2 regions of the Tistrella mobilis genome follow, and region 1 is predicted to be linked to the other one. Evidence: riboswitches for the same ligand, from Rfam matches in the RefSeq annotation. Region 1 holds a riboswitch; the other holds the start of a gene.
The links. A riboswitch is a leader RNA that binds a small molecule or an ion and turns the genes downstream of it on or off. The one in region 1 is predicted to bind S-adenosylmethionine.
Positions count from the first base shown of each region.

Region 2: linked by a shared signal. The riboswitch ahead of P7L68_RS13070 (MetQ/NlpA family ABC transporter substrate-binding protein) and the one ahead of metK (methionine adenosyltransferase) in region 1 are both predicted to bind S-adenosylmethionine.

Region 1 is NZ_CP121017.1:4,885,810-4,893,308, reverse strand. It holds gene infB (translation initiation factor IF-2) at 1-110, opposite strand, end outside; gene P7L68_RS27690 (RNA-binding protein) at 121-774, opposite strand; gene nusA (transcription termination factor NusA) at 818-2,377, opposite strand; gene rimP (ribosome maturation factor RimP) at 2,386-2,880, opposite strand; gene P7L68_RS27675 (tRNA (guanosine(46)-N(7))-methyltransferase TrmB) at 3,204-3,947, opposite strand; gene metK (methionine adenosyltransferase) at 4,047-5,216, opposite strand; SAM riboswitch at 5,353-5,429, opposite strand; gene P7L68_RS27665 (helix-turn-helix domain-containing protein) at 5,514-5,951, opposite strand; gene lnt (apolipoprotein N-acyltransferase) at 6,258-7,499, opposite strand, start outside.
Region 2 is NZ_CP121017.1:1,588,952-1,596,450, forward strand. It holds tRNA gene P7L68_RS13055 (tRNA-Asp) at 257-333, opposite strand; gene P7L68_RS13060 (hypothetical protein) at 361-552, opposite strand; gene P7L68_RS13065 (hypothetical protein) at 551-1,105, shown strand; gene P7L68_RS13070 (MetQ/NlpA family ABC transporter substrate-binding protein) at 1,189-1,968, opposite strand; SAM riboswitch at 2,114-2,191, opposite strand; gene P7L68_RS13075 (O-acetylhomoserine aminocarboxypropyltransferase/cysteine synthase family protein) at 2,361-3,659, opposite strand; gene P7L68_RS13080 (LeuA family protein) at 3,911-5,125, opposite strand; gene P7L68_RS13085 (LysR family transcriptional regulator) at 5,337-6,263, shown strand; gene P7L68_RS13090 (NAD(P)H-dependent oxidoreductase subunit E) at 6,372-6,869, shown strand; gene P7L68_RS13095 (formate dehydrogenase beta subunit) at 6,866-7,499, shown strand, end outside.

The DNA.
Region 1 (7,499 bases):
TTCTGGCGAACCTGCGCGCCTTCGCCCGCAGGCTTCCTCCTCAGCTCAAGACGCCCGGCTCCCGACAGGCTGAGCGCCTTCTTCTGGCCGTCCTCGTTGGTCTCGCTCATATCGCTCCGGTTATCCGTTCTCTCTCAAGCCGGCCGACACCCGGTCGACAGGGTAGGGGGCATCCCTGAAACCCGCGAGGCGCCCGGCTTCCGCCAGGAAACGCTCCGCGAGCCGTCCTTCGGCAATTGCGACGTTGACCGCGTTCTCGCGTCCGAGAGCGCGGCCCATCTCGTCACGCGTCAACAATGCTACGACGGGAACGCCCTTCAGCGCCCCCATGCGGGATACGGCCACGTCTCCGGCATCAGATGCCAGAGACACGGCACCGACGGTCCCGGCATCGAGCCAGGCCCGCACTTTTTCGTATCCGGCAACAACCGCTCCCGCCCGGCGGCCGAGCCCAAGATATTCCAAACACCGGGCGGTTAGCAATCGCTCGACCGTCCCGATCAGATCTTCACCGGCCTTCACCGGTGCCTTGAAGGCCCGGGGAAAGGCCTTCCGGCGGATCGCCTGCTCCAGCAGATCGGCCCGGGCAGTCACCCAGGCGCCCCGTCCGGGCAGGCGGCCGTCCATGTCGGCGACCACGTCGCCGCCCGGGGCGACGACGAAACGGATCATGCCGTCCGGCGATCCGCTCTGTCCGGTCGCAATGCAGCGGCGCTCGGGCGCACGATCACGCGGACCGCCATCGGTCGGCAGATCCGCCGCCGTATCCGTCATCGCGCTCTCATCCGCCATTACGCCTTGCACCATCACGGTCTGCTCAGGCCTCGCTGTCACCCGCGGGGGCGGCATCGGCTTCGGGGGCGTCTTCGCCCTCGAACCAATGGGCACGCGCGGCCATGATGATCCGGTTCGCTTCCGCTTCGTCGATCGTGCCGGCAGGCAGAATCTCGATCAGCTCATCGCCGGCCAGATCGGCCAGATCGTCGAGCGTCTTGATCCCCTTCTCACCCAGGCTCGCCAGCATGACAGGCGTCATGCCCTCGATCTCGGCCACGGCATCCTCAACGCCCAACTCGCGGCGCTTGTCGTCCATCTGACGATCACGGGCTTCAAGGAAGATCTGAGCGCGGTTCTGAAGTTCGGCTGCGACATCCGGGTCGAAGCCCTCTATGCCCGACAGCTCGTCTTCCGCGACGAAGGCGATCTCCTCGATCGACTCGAAGCCTTCGGTCACCAGCAGCTGGGCGATCACCTCGTCGACGTTCAGCGCCTCGATGAACAGCCGCGAGCGCTCGCGGAACTCTTCCTGACGCCGCTCCGACTCCTCGGTCTCGGTCACGATGTCGATATCCCAGCCGGTCAGCTGAGACGCCAGACGCACATTCTGCCCGCGGCGACCGATCGCGAGCGACAGCTGCTCGTCGGGAACCACGACCTCGATGCGCTGGGTGTCTTCGTCCATCACCACCTTGGCGACCTCGGCCGGGGCCAGGGCATTCACCAGGAAGGTGGCCGGATCGGGAGACCAGGGAATGATATCGATCTTCTCGCCCTGCAGCTCGGCCACAACCGCCTGCACGCGCGAGCCGCGCATACCCACGCAGGCGCCGACCGGGTCGATGCTGCTGTCGTGGCTGGTCACTGCGATCTTGGCGCGCGATCCGGGGTCGCGGGCGCAGCCCTTGATCTCGATGATGCCGTCGTAGATTTCCGGCACTTCCTGAGCGAAGAGCTTCGCCATGAACTGCGGATGGGTACGCGACAGGAAGATCTGCGGGCCCCGGGGCTCTTCACGCACGGCGTAGATATAGGCGCGCACGCGGTCGCCGACACGGAAGCTCTCGCGCGGGAGCAGCTCGTCGCGGCGCATCACGGCCTCGGCGCGGCCCAGATCGACCACGACGCTGCCATACTCGGCGCGCTTGACGATACCGTTGATGATCTCGCCGACGCGGTCCTTGAACTCGTCGAACTGGCGCTGACGCTCGGCCTCGCGCACCTTTTGCACGATCACCTGCTTGGCGGTCTGTGCAGCGATGCGGCCGAAATCGATCGGCGGCAGCGGATCGACCAGGAAATCGCCGGGGGCGGCATCAGGCTTGCGGTGGCGGGCGTCGGCTACCGACATCTGGGTCGCCTCGTCCTCGACCTCGTCCACCACCTGGGTGTAGCGATAGAGCCGGATTTCGCCAGTCTTGCGGTCGATCGTCGCGCGGATGTCGTGGTCCTGGCCGTATTTGCGGCGCCCGGCGGTCTGGATGGCCTGCTCCATCGCCTCGAGCACGGCATCGCGGTCGATCGACTTCTCGCGGGCAACCGCATCGGCGACCTGAAGCAGCTCGTGCCGGACCGGGCCGGTGTTGAAGTTGATGTCCATGGGCGCACTCAGCTCCGGTTGTCCTGAACGGCGGCGATGAGTTCATCGGTCAGGATGAGCTTCGCCGACGAAATCTCGTCGAATGGCAGGGCCGGTTCCGACCCGTCATCAAGGCGGATGGCCACCAGACCGCCCTCACGCACGCCGGCCAGCCGGCCGCGGAATCGTTTGCGTCCGTCATGCGGTCGCCGCAGTTCCATCTTGGCCTCGAAGCCGGCGAAGCGCTCGAAATCCTTCAGCCGGGTCAACGGCCGGTCGATGCCAGGCGAACTGACCTCCAGCGAATAGGCCTCGGTGATGGGGTCCTCGACGTCGAGCAGGGCCGATACCACGTGGCTGATTTCAGCGCAGTCGTCCACCGTCATCGGCTGACCGTCCACCCGCTCCGCCATGATCTGGAGCGTGGCATTAACGCCGGAACGAAAGGTCACCCGCACGATCTCGTAACCGAGATCGCCGACGGCCGGCTCGATCAACTCCGTGATACGACGAACGACGTCCATGCGCTCCTCCGGTGGCGGGGCGACTCGCGAACCCTCTCGGGGCGGCGGTCCGACGCGGCACAATAAAAAAAGGCGGGCTTGCAAGGCCCACCCGGCGGAAGCTGCATGTGACCGCGACCACCGGCGGGCCCTCGTCCTGACGGACCCTGCCACTCCCTCACCGGGGCGGATGGCTCGTCGGCTTGGGCGCTGGCGGGATCGCCGGCGGTCCGCAATCGCGGACGCTGGTCAATATACGCATATGTCGCGGAACCGCAAGGGGTTTATCCACAGCATACCGCCCCGGGGATGCGCAGCGGTTGCAGATCCGCCCTGCGATACGGTCAAGAGCGCTGGAAACTCATGAACACCGGCACGCGCCCGGCAGCGCGGGCCTTCGCCTCATAGCGGGTCTCGATCTGGCCTTCCGGCCGCCGCTGCCAGTCGCCCGGCCGGCGGGCCTCCCAGACGAAATCGGGATGGGCGCGAACATGAGCAAGCGTCCAGGCACAAAGATCGGTGTGGTCGGTGGCTGCGATCAGCCGGCCGCCCGGCCGGATCACCCGGGCGAGACCTGCGACCGTCTCCGTCTGGATGAAGCGGCGCTTATTGTGGCGACGCTTGGGCCAGGGGTCGGAAAACAGCAGATAAACGCGGGCAAGCGAGGCATCGGGCAGGGCATCGAGCAGCTTTGCCGCATCATCGCCCAGCACCCGGACATTGCGCAGGCCGCGACGCTCCAGCTCCACCAGGAAGGCCGACATACCCCCGATATAGGGCTCGCAGCCGATGAAGCCGGTATCCGGCTCGGCCTCGGCCCGGGCAATCAGATGCTCGCCGCCGCCAAAGCCGATCTCGACTGCGATTTCGCGCATCGGCCGATCGAACAGCCGGGCGGGGTCCAGTTGCGTGCCCGGCTCCGGCAGATCGATCGCCAGCTCGGGCAGGGTTTCTTCCATTGCCCGGCTGCGCCCGGCCTTGAGCGGACGCCCCACCCGCCGGCCAAAATGGCGGCGGCCCATGCTCTCACCGGCAGCATCCGCTGCGGTCTCGGTCCCGGTGGTCCGGGTATCGTCGGCGCTGGTCATCGTCGGCACGGGTCCGGCTTGCGGCTGAAGATCGGGTCGAAAACGCAACGGGGCGGCGGCCGTTGCCGGCCGCCGCCCCGCTGATCGCACGAATGGGGATCAGAGCACAAGCTGCTTGATCGTGTCGGCGAGGTCGGTCTTCTCCCACGAGAAGCCGCCATCGGCCTCGGGGTCACGGCCGAAATGACCATAGGCCGCCGTCCGGCCGAAAATCGGCCGGTTCAGCTTCAGATGTTCGCGAATGCCACGGGGCGTCAGGTTCATCGCTTCGCGGAGCGCCTTCTCAAGCTTAGCCTCGTCGACCTGGCCGGTGCCGTAGGTATCGACATAGACCGACAGCGGGTGCGAGACGCCGATCGCATAGGCAAGCTGAATGGTGCAGCGATCGGCAAGGCCGGCTGCCACCACATTCTTCGCCAGATAGCGTGCGGCATAGGCAGCCGAGCGGTCGACTTTGGTGGGATCCTTGCCCGAGAATGCGCCGCCGCCATGAGGAGCGGCACCACCATAGGTGTCGACGATGATCTTGCGGCCGGTGAGGCCGGCATCACCGTCGGGACCGCCGATCACGAAGTTGCCGGTCGGGTTGATGTAGAGCCCGGCATCGTCGCACATCCAGCCGGACGGCAGCGAGGCCTCGATCACCGGCAGGACGGCCGCGCGGACATCCTCCTGCGACGCCGATGCCAGATGCTGGGTCGACAGCACGATCGAGGTCGCGCGGACCGGCTTGCCGTCCACATATTCCAGCGTTACCTGGCTCTTGGCATCGGGGCCGAGCACCGAGATATCGCCCGAACGGCGGGCCGTGCGCAGGTTGCGCAGGATGGTGTGGGCATAATGGATCGGCGCCGGCATCAGCGCATCGGTCTCGCGGCAGGCATAGCCGAACATGATACCCTGGTCGCCGGCACCCTCGTCCTTGTTGCCCGTGGCATCCACGCCCATGGCGATGTCAGCCGACTGTTCATGCAGCAGGACCTCGACCTTCGCCGTGTTCCAGTGAAAGCCGTCCTGTTCGTAGCCGATGTCGCGGATCACCTCTCTGGCGACACGCTCGATCGTTGCCGGAGACGTGTCGCCGTGCGAGCGGATCTCGCCTGCGATCACCACGCGGTTGGTGGTGGCGAGCGTCTCGCATGCGACGCGGGAATACGGGTCTGCGGCAAGCAGATGATCAAGCACCGCATCCGAAATCCGATCACAGATCTTGTCCGGATGTCCTTCGGAGACGGATTCGCTCGTAAAAAGATAGTTGCTGCGGGCCATGGCGCGTGTTCAACCCCTCAAGAACCGACGACGGACCACGAACTCGGAATCCGCGGTCCGGGCACCAGTGCGGGCGGCAACCGCGCCGGTGCCAGTTTAAGGACTCCGTGCGTCTGGGTTCTCGGCAGATGACGCGACCGCGCACCACCAAGCCCACTTAGCGCACTGTTTAACGTGGCGGCAAGCGGCACAAATCCGACCACGGACGATGTAGCGACATCCACGCCTACGCCGGGTGCGCTATCGACACCCTACATATTCACGCGGAAGTTTCAACTTCGTCGTCAGATGAAACTTTCACGGTGCGACGTCGGAATCAAGAGCGCTTTTTTGGGAGGCGGTCGCAAGGCCGTCACTGATGGTTCGGGCCAGTTCGACGACCCGCGCACGCGCACGCGGGTCGCGGATGCGAGAGAAATTGAAGGCCAGGGTCTGCGCTTCGGGTCCATCCATGACCAGCCAGTCGAACCCGTCGTCGATGCCGTCAGAGCCTTCTTCGGCCGTCACCGTTCCAACGTCTTCGTAAAAGAACGACACCGGAACATTGAGTGCATGCGCGATCAGGAACAAGCGGCCGGCACCAATACGGTTTGCCCCACGCTCGTATTTCTGAATCTGCTGGAACGTCAGGCCGACCCGCTGCCCCAGCTTTTCCTGGCTAAGCCCCATGAGCTGGCGGCGGAGCCGCACCCGGCCACCGACATGGGCATCAATTGGGTTCAGTCGCGTCGCCATCCGTTTCATCCCTCCTCGCTCACGGCTGCCTTCAATTCCGGCCCGTTTGTCAGGCGGATAGATGACATCACGCCATGGCATGGGTCAACCCCGGCGCGCGCATCGCAATTCCCGAAACGCGCATTCCGGGTTGCATTGCAAGGCCTACTCGCCTTTGATGACATGTGGCCCACGCTCCGATTGCCGGCTCCGGCGCCACGGCGTCGACAGGTAGCCGAACAACCGGCATGCGATCCGGCGCCGTCCGGTCAGACCCGCCACACGCGAAAGACGTCGCTCCTCAATCCGGAAGATATGCAGCCACCCTCAATTTCTCCTCCGTGGAACGCGAAGGAGAAAAGCGAGCACCAGAACGATCAGCCCCACTACCGCAACCGATCCGTCACCGACACGGGCATAAAGGGTCGGAGGCAGGGCGGTCGGCAGCGGCCCGTCCAGGACGCCCCGGCGATCCAGCTCCAGCAAGGCGATGACCCGCCCCAGCGGATCGACAATCGCGGAAATGCCGTTATTCGCCGCACGCACGAGCGGCAAGCCTTCCTCAATACTCCGCAGCCGCGCCGAGGCAAAATGCTGATGTGGCCCGGCCGTCAGGCCGAACCAGCCGTCATTGGTGACATTCAGCAAAAAGCCAGGCCGAAGGATGGTGGCGGCGCCCGCCGTCACCTCCCCTGGAAAGATCGCCTCATAGCAGATCAGCGGGCTCACCGGCGGCAGGCCAGGCAGCGCCAACGTCGCCGGCCCCGGTCCGGGGGTGAAGTCGATGCTACCAGCCGTGAGCTTCGGGAAGGGGTTTAGCTCGCGCAACGGTACGTATTCGCCGAAGGGGACCAGATGCGCCTTGTCGTAGACGCCCAGGATCCGTGCCTGATCATCGATCGCCATGACCGAATTGAACACCCGCGGCTGCGGTTCAGTTCCCGGGGGCGATCCGGCCGGAGGCGGCGTCCACTCCACGCGGGGCGCACCCGTTATCAGTAACCCGCCTGGCGGCACGGCACGGGCCAGCACCTCGCGGATCTCGGCTTCCTGCTGGGGATAGTAGCCGATCGCGGTTTCAGGCCAGATCACGTCAGTGACGGTGGCGAAGCCCGGCCCCCGGGTCAGATCGAGATGGGTGCGCAGATGCTGCGCCTTCATTCCGCCCCGCCACTTTTCCTTCTGGTCGATCGCTGCCTGGACGAGGCGGAGCTTTACCCCCGGCACCGTTGCTGTCTGATGGGTTTCGAGGCGCAGGGTACCCCACACGCCCGTCCCCAGCAGCACCGCCAGAATCAGGCCGCCGGTCATCAGTGCCGGCCGCCGGTCCTCCTGCCCCCGGATCAGTAGCAGCGCCGGGGCCGCAAAGACGGCAACGGCGAGCAGACCCATGCCATAGGTGCCGACGATTGCAGCCCCCTGCGCCAGGGCCGGGACGGCAAGGGCAGAGGCGCCGATCAGATTCCAGGGAAATCCCGTCAGGATATGGCCGCGCAGCCATTCGGCCACGATCCAGGCGACGGCCAGGAACAGCACCCGTCCCGGGCCCTGAGGGGCCGCGCGGGCCTG
Region 2 (7,499 bases), 1.6 Mb from region 1:
TGTGCCCTGTCGCGGTTGATGCCCTCTCGCGCGGTCGATGCCCGCGATCCGTCAAGGTTAGGAGGGGGTGCGACAGCCGTCAACATCAAGGGTTGTTTAATTGAAAACCAATGCGCGTCAAGAGATTCATGCCTCAGACAAACCGGCACTGGTCGCAAGTCTTCCACGCGGCCGTACCGGGCCGCTGCAAATGCCGCAAAAGGAAAACGCCCGGCTCATCCAGAGATGAACCGGGCGTTTTCAAAACCCGAGCGAGTGGCGGGAGTGACGGGACTTGAACCCGCGGCCTCCGGCGTGACAGGCCGGCGCTCTAACCAACTGAGCTACACCCCCGTAGCCTCTCGCGTGCCCCACCGTGTCTCAGTGGGTGCGCGGTTTATAGCCAGTCGGCGTGCGCTTGAAAAGCCCTTTTTTTCGACCTTGTGACGATTGCGCGTCGCTGCCACATGTTGAACCAAGAGGGCCGGTATCGGCGCCGGTCCGAGCACCAAAGTCGAGGACGCCACATATGCCCTTCCAAACCGAGGTCCGCCCGCCGAGTTCGACGATCATGCTCACCGCGCTCCGGATGCTGACCATGCAGCCGGCCGACAAGCACGTGGTGGGGCAGCGTCTGCTGCAGGATCTGGCGCGCATCGCCCCCAAGGCAGCGGAGCTTTGCGATCCGGCGGCGCGGGCCGAATTCGATCGCCGGGTGGTGATCGATCTCCGGCGCCTGCTGGTCGCGGGATTGATCCGACGGGTGGGCGACGGCCTGCTCGGCATCACCGATCGCGGCCGCGAGGCCTTGAAGGAGAATCCGGAAGGCCTCGATGATACCGTCCTCATGCGCTACCCGGAATTTCGCGCCCATCTGGCCCGCCGCAGCGGCATGGTGATCGATCCGGCCGCCGGGCTCGACGGGGCGATCGAGCCGCCGACCGAGAGTGGCGAGGCGCCGACGCGCAGGATGCCGGTGGTTCGCGAGTTGCAGGAAGGTTTCATTGCCTTCCTGGACGGTCAGACCGTCTCCGACAACCCCTATGAAACCGATACCCAGGGCTTCATCACCTGGGAGGAGGGCTATTGGGAGGCGGCGGGCATCGCCCGCAACGAGATGGCCTGAGCCTGACCGCCCCAGCCCAACATGCAAACGGGCCGGCCGGGGATATCCCCGGCCGGCCCGTTCTTCAAGATCTGCGGGACGGATCACCAGGCGACGACGAGCGCGCCCTTGTAGTGGTCGTTGATCCAGTCCTTGATCTTCTGATCGTGATAGGCCTCGACCAGGGTCTTGGCCCAGGCGGCGTCGGCATCGACCTTGCGGACCGCGATCACATTGGCATAGGGCGATTCCGCCGCTTCCCGCGCGATCGGATCCTTCACCGGGTCGAGCCCGGCCTCGACGGCATAGTTGGTGTTGACGGCAGAGGCCGCGGTGTCGTCGAGCGAGCGCGGCAGCTGGGCGGCATCGAGTTCGATGATGCGCAGGTTCTTCGGGTTCTCTGCGATGTCGAGCGGCGTGGCCTTGAGGCCCGCGCCCTCGCGCAGCTTCAGAACGCCCTGGGCCTGCAGCAGCAGCAGTGCACGACCGCCATTGGTCGGATCGTTCGGAATGCCGACCGAATCGCCATCCTTCAGATCGGCCAGGCTCTTGATCTTCTTCGAATAGATGCCGAGCGGGAAGACCACCGTCTTGGCGATCGACACCAGATCATAGCCGCGATCGGCATTCTGGTTGTCGAGATAGGGCTGGTGCTGGAACGAGTTCGCCTGGATGTCGCCCGCGGCGAGCGCCTGGTTCGGCACCACATAATCGCTGAACTCGATGATCTCGATATCGAGGCCCCGGGCAGCGGCGATCGGCTTCACCTTCTCCAGGATCTGGGCATGGGGGCCGGGGGTCACGCCGATCTTGATCTCTTCGGCCTGGGCTGCGCCTGCGGCGAGGAGGCCGAGGATGGCGGCCGCGCCGCCCAACGTCTTCAGAATCCGCATCTGGACTGGTGTCCCTGCATCTTGTCGGTCGGATCGGGCCACGGGGGCGGCTGCAACCCTGATCCCGTCCGGCCGTCTCACCCTTGCGGGAGACCTGCCGGACCAAACACGAAAAAACCCGCGTGACAGCGTCGCGCGGGTTTCCGACCCCTCCGCTTTAGCTGCATTTGTAACGCGCCCGCAAGCTGTGGCTCAAATCGGCGCGACGGCGTTACCCTAAAACACCGTGAAGCTCGCGTCAATTGCCATTCCACAACACGGCAGCCATGTGAAAAGTGCAGACAGCCTGGTCGGTCGCGGGACGACGGGGTGGGGTGCGAAAGAACGACGGGCGCATGGTGGCAACCATGCGCCCGTCGCCGGCATTGACCCGGAGCAGATGATCAGGCCGCCGTCGCCACCGCCAGAGCCTGTTCGATGTCGGCGATGATGTCGTCGACATGCTCGATGCCGATCGAGAGGCGGACATAACCCGGGGTGACGCCCGAGGCCTTCTGTTCCTCTTCCGACAGCTGGCTGTGGGTGGTGGTGGCGGGGTGGATCGCCAGGCTGCGGGCGTCGCCGATATTGGCGACATGGTAGAGCAGCTTCAGCGCCTCGATGAAGGCGCGGCCGGCTTCGGCACCGCCCTTGATCTCGAAGCCGATCAGCGCGCCATAGCCGCCCTTCAGATACTTGTCGGCACGGGCGCGCGCCTCACCCTCGGCCAGGCTCGGATGGGTGACGGTCAGCACCGCCGGATGCTCGGACAGGAACTTGGCGACCAGGGTCGCGTTCTTGTTGTGCTCGCGCATGCGCAGCGGCAGCGTCTCCAGGCCCTGGATGGTCTGGAAGGCGTTGAAGGGCGAAGCGGCGCAGCCCAGGTCGCGCAGCAGGGTGACGCGGGCCTTGATGATATAGGCGATGGGGCCGAGCGGCTTCACCGCCTGGGTCCAGACCGCGCCGTGATAGCTGGCATCGGGGGTGTTCAGCAGCGGCTGACGCTCGGGGAAGGCCTCCCAGTCGAAAGTGCCGCCGTCGATGATGATGCCGCCGATCGAGGTGCCGTGGCCGCCGATATATTTGGTGGTGGAATAGACCACCACGGCCGCACCATGCTCCAGCGGCCGGGCGATGATCGGGGCGGCGGTGTTGTCGATGATCAGCGGGATGCCGAAGGACTTGCCGATCTCGGCAACCTCGGCGATCGGGAACACCCGGAGCTTCGGGTTGGGCAGGGTCTCGCCGTAATAGGCGCGGGTGCGGTCGTCGGTGGCGCGGCGGAAATTCTCGGGGTCCGACGGATCGACGAAGCGGACCTCGATGCCCTGCTGGCGCAGCGTGTTGGCAAACAGATTCCAGGTGCCGCCGTAAAGATCGGTCGACGAGACGACATTGTCGCCCGCCTGGGCGAGATTCTGGATCGCCAGCGCCGAGGCCGCCTGACCCGAGGAGACGGCGAGCGCCGCCACACCGCCCTCAAGGGCGGCCAGGCGCTGCTCCAGCACGTCGGTGGTCGGGTTCATGATCCGGGTATAGATGTTGCCCAGTTCCGACAGTGCGAACAGGTTGGCAGCCTTCGCGGTGCTCTCGAACTGATACGAGGTCGTCTGGTAGATCGGCACCGCCACCGCGCCGGTGGTGGGGTCCGCACGATAGCCCGCATGCAGAACGGCCGTCTCGGGGTGACGGTACTGGGTCATCTGGTCTCGCTCCCTGGATGGTGCCGGGCCCGGATCATGTCTTGAGGGGGATATCGCCGGCCCGTTGCCGCACTGTATATAAACGATGCGCATTGTGGAACCGGCTTCAAACACAAAAAAATCTTGTCAATTCGGCGGAAAAAAGCTCCCGACGATGATGATCGCCGGGAGCAGAAGGGGCCGGGAGGCCCTGCGGGACAGAGAACCGGGCGGAAAGCGAGCCGGCCCTGCGCGGGCAGGCGAATACGGGATCAGCCGGGAAGCCCGGTCCCGCTGTCGGCGACCTCGCGATACAGCGCCACCAGCGCACCATGATCATTGAAGCGATCGGGCGTCGGATCGGCCGCGAGCCGGTCGCAGACCGCATCGATCTTGTCGATGTCGATCACCACCCCGGCCTCGGCCAGACGGCGGGTGATGGCATTGCGCGGCGTGCCGCCGACCATCACCGCATTGGGGCGGGCCGCCGTCACCGGCCGCACGGGCCAGGCCTCGGCGGTGCGTGTCCAGCCGAGATGGGTGGGGGCGGTGACGGTACGGGCCTCGGCGCCCAGCAGCGGCTTCGTCGGCATCAGCGGCAGGTGGATCATCTTGCGCAGGGCATGGGCGGCCTCGATCACCGGCTCCAGCGCCACATCGGTCGCAAGCCCCATGCGCGGGCCGTTGAGGCGCAGCTGGGCGATCGCCTCTTCGAGCGCGGTATTGCCGGCCCGCTCGCCGATGCCGCAGAGCGTCGCCTGGAAGCTGTCGGCGCCTGCCTCCAGCGCCGCCAGCGTGTTGGCGAGTGCCAGCCCCATATCGTCGTGGCAATGGGCCGAGAGGATGACATCCGGCCCGACCCAGGACCGCATGGCGCGGACCAGGGCGGCGAATTCATGCGGCAGCGCGCAGCCGACCGTATCGGGGATCGCAACCGTTCGGGCCCCCGCCTCGACCGAGGCCTTGAGCAGGCGTTCCAGGTAGGGCAGGGAGCCGCGGGTGGCATCTTCCGGGGCGACGGCGATGTCGTCGAAACCCAGAGAGGCCGCATGGCGCACGCTGCGCACCGCTTCCTCGATGGCCTCTTCGGCGGTGATCCGGCGCTTGTGCTCCAGATGGATTTCCGAGCCGACCAGCAGGATCTCGATCTGGGCATTGCCGCTGGAGCCCAGCCCATCGGCAATGACGTCGATATCGCGTTCGGCCGCGCGACAGAAGGCGCAGATCTTGCTGGCCCGGGGCCCCCGGGCCATTTCGCGGAAGGCTTCGAAATCCTCGCCCGACGAGGCCGGAAAACCGCCTTCGACCAGATCGAGACCCAGCGCATCCAGCCGGCGGAACATCGACACTTTCTGCTCGGCCGACATCACATTGCCCGGCGCCTGTTCGCCATCGCGCAGTGTGGTGTCGAAGACCATCACCCGTCGCGGCTGGGGGGCGGTGGCGGGCTGGCGGATGTGAACGATGCCGTTCTCGGTGATGTCCATGGCTTGCCCCGTCGCTGGCTGCTGCCGATGATGCCGAACCCTTTGATCGTGGCGTGGTCCTGCATGTACAACCACTGGTACATATACCTGATGGTTTTGTCGATCCAAAACTTGCTCTCGTCTGACGCGATGATGCGGGGCCCGGATTGGCAGGCGGGGATCGGGGCGTTATCACTGCATGTCGCCCCCTTCATCCGAGGAGCCCCCCCCTGTGATCGATCGGCTGGAGTTCCTGCTGGCCCTGTCCCGCGAACGCCATTTCGGCCGCGCCGCCCAGGCCTGCGGCGTGTCGCAGCCGACGCTTTCCGCCGGGGTGAAGGCGCTGGAAGACATGCTCGGCACCATGCTGGTCCAGCGCGGCTCGCGCTTTCGCGGCTTCACGCCCGAGGGTGAGCGGGTGCTCGACTGGGCCCGGCGGATCGTCGGTGATGCGCGCTCGATGCGGCAGGAGATCGATGCGCTGAAGCGCGGCCTGTCGGGCACGCTCAGGATTGCGGTCATCCCCACCGCCCTGGGCATCACCCCGCGGCTGACCACCGGCTTCCGCATCCGCAACCCTCAGGTCCGTTTCGCCATCCGTACCTGCACCTCTACCGAGGTGTTGCAGCTGGTGGATGATCTCGCGGCCGAAGCCGGCATCACCTATCTCGACAACGAGCCGCTCGGCCGGGTCGGCACCGTGCCGCTCTATCGCGAGCGCTATCACCTGCTGACCGCGGCCGACAGCCCCGAGGGCGCCCGCGCCTCGGTCGCCTGGGCAGAGGCCGCCCGGCTGCCGCTCTGCCTGCTCAGCCGTGACATGCAGAACCGGCGGATCATCGACGGCATGCTGGCCGCGGCCGGCGGCGATGCGGCGCCGCTGCTCGAATCCAACTCGGTCTCGGTGCTCTCGGCCCATATCCGCACCACCCGCTGGTCGACGATCATGCCGGTGGGGCTGGCCGAGGCGCTGGGGCTGGTCGGCGACGGCCGGATCAATGCCGTGCCGCTCGTCGATCCGGATGTTTCCCATCAGGTCGGGCTGGTCGTACCCCAGCGTGAGCCGATGATGCCGCTGACCGCAGCCCTGGTCGCGGAAGCCCGCCGCCTGGTGGCCGCCGACAGCGCGTCGATACCCCAACTCCGATCGCAACGATAGGAAAAGCTGATCGTGTAACGGAAACGCGATATTGATGCCGCGCCGGCCCGGGGCCATCCTCAACCTCAGAGGACTTTCGCCCAGGACAACCAGAAAACGGGCCGGGGAATGACGCGATACGACAGCTGGACGCCCGAAAAGGGCGCCCTGATCATCGGTGATATGGCAGCAGAGGGGCGGACGGCCCTGTTGCCGATCCTGCACGAGATCCAGGCGGGTTTCGGCCATGTGCCGGCCGAGGCGGTGCCGATGATCGCCGAGGCGCTGAACCTGACCCGGGCCGATGTTCACGGCGTGGTCAGCTTTTACCACGACTTCCGCGAGACGCCTGTGGCGCCCCGGGTGCTGAAGCTCTGCCGGGCCGAGGCCTGCCAAGCGGCGGGTGCCGACCAGGTGGCCCGCCGGGTGGCGGAACGCACCGGCCTTGCCTGCGGCGAGACCTCGGCCGATGGGGCGCTGGCGGTGGAAGCGGTCTACTGTCTGGGCCTTTGCGCCACGGCGCCGTCGGCCATGCTCGAAGGGCCGGGTGTCGAGGGCGGCCGACGGCTCGGCGCCCGGCTGGGCGGGCCCCGGCTCGAACGCCTGATCGACGAGGCCGTGCGATGAGCGTGACGATCTATCTGCCCAAGGATGCCGCCGCCCTGGCGCTGGGTGCCGACGAGGTCGCGGCCGAACTCACCCGCCTTGCCCGCATGGCGGGGCGTGACCTCAATCTGGTGCGCACGGGCTCTCGCGGTCTGTTCTGGCTGGAGCCGATGATCGAGGTCGCAACGCCTGCGGGCCGCATCGCCTATGGCCCGGTCGAGGCATCCGATGTCGAGGGTCTGGTTGCGGCCGGTCTGTTCGAGGGCGGGGCCCATCCTCTGCGGCTCGGCCCCCCCGCCGCCATTCCCTTTCTTGCCCGCCAGACCAGGTTGACCTTCGCCCGCACCGGCATCGTCGATCCGGCTTCGGTCGAGGATTATCGCGCCCATGGCGGCTGGGCCGGGCTTGAACGCGCGCTGGAGCTGGGGCCCGAGGGGATCGTCGAGGAGGTGGTGCAGTCGGGCCTGCGCGGCCGCGGCGGGGCCGGTTTCCCGACCGGCGTGAAATGGCGCACGGTCGCAGCCGCGAAGGCACCGCAGAAATACATCGTCTGCAATGCCGACGAGGGCGACAGCGGCACCTATGCCGACCGGATGATCATGGAGGGCGACCCCTTCGTGCTGATCGAGGGCATGGTCATCGCCGGTATCG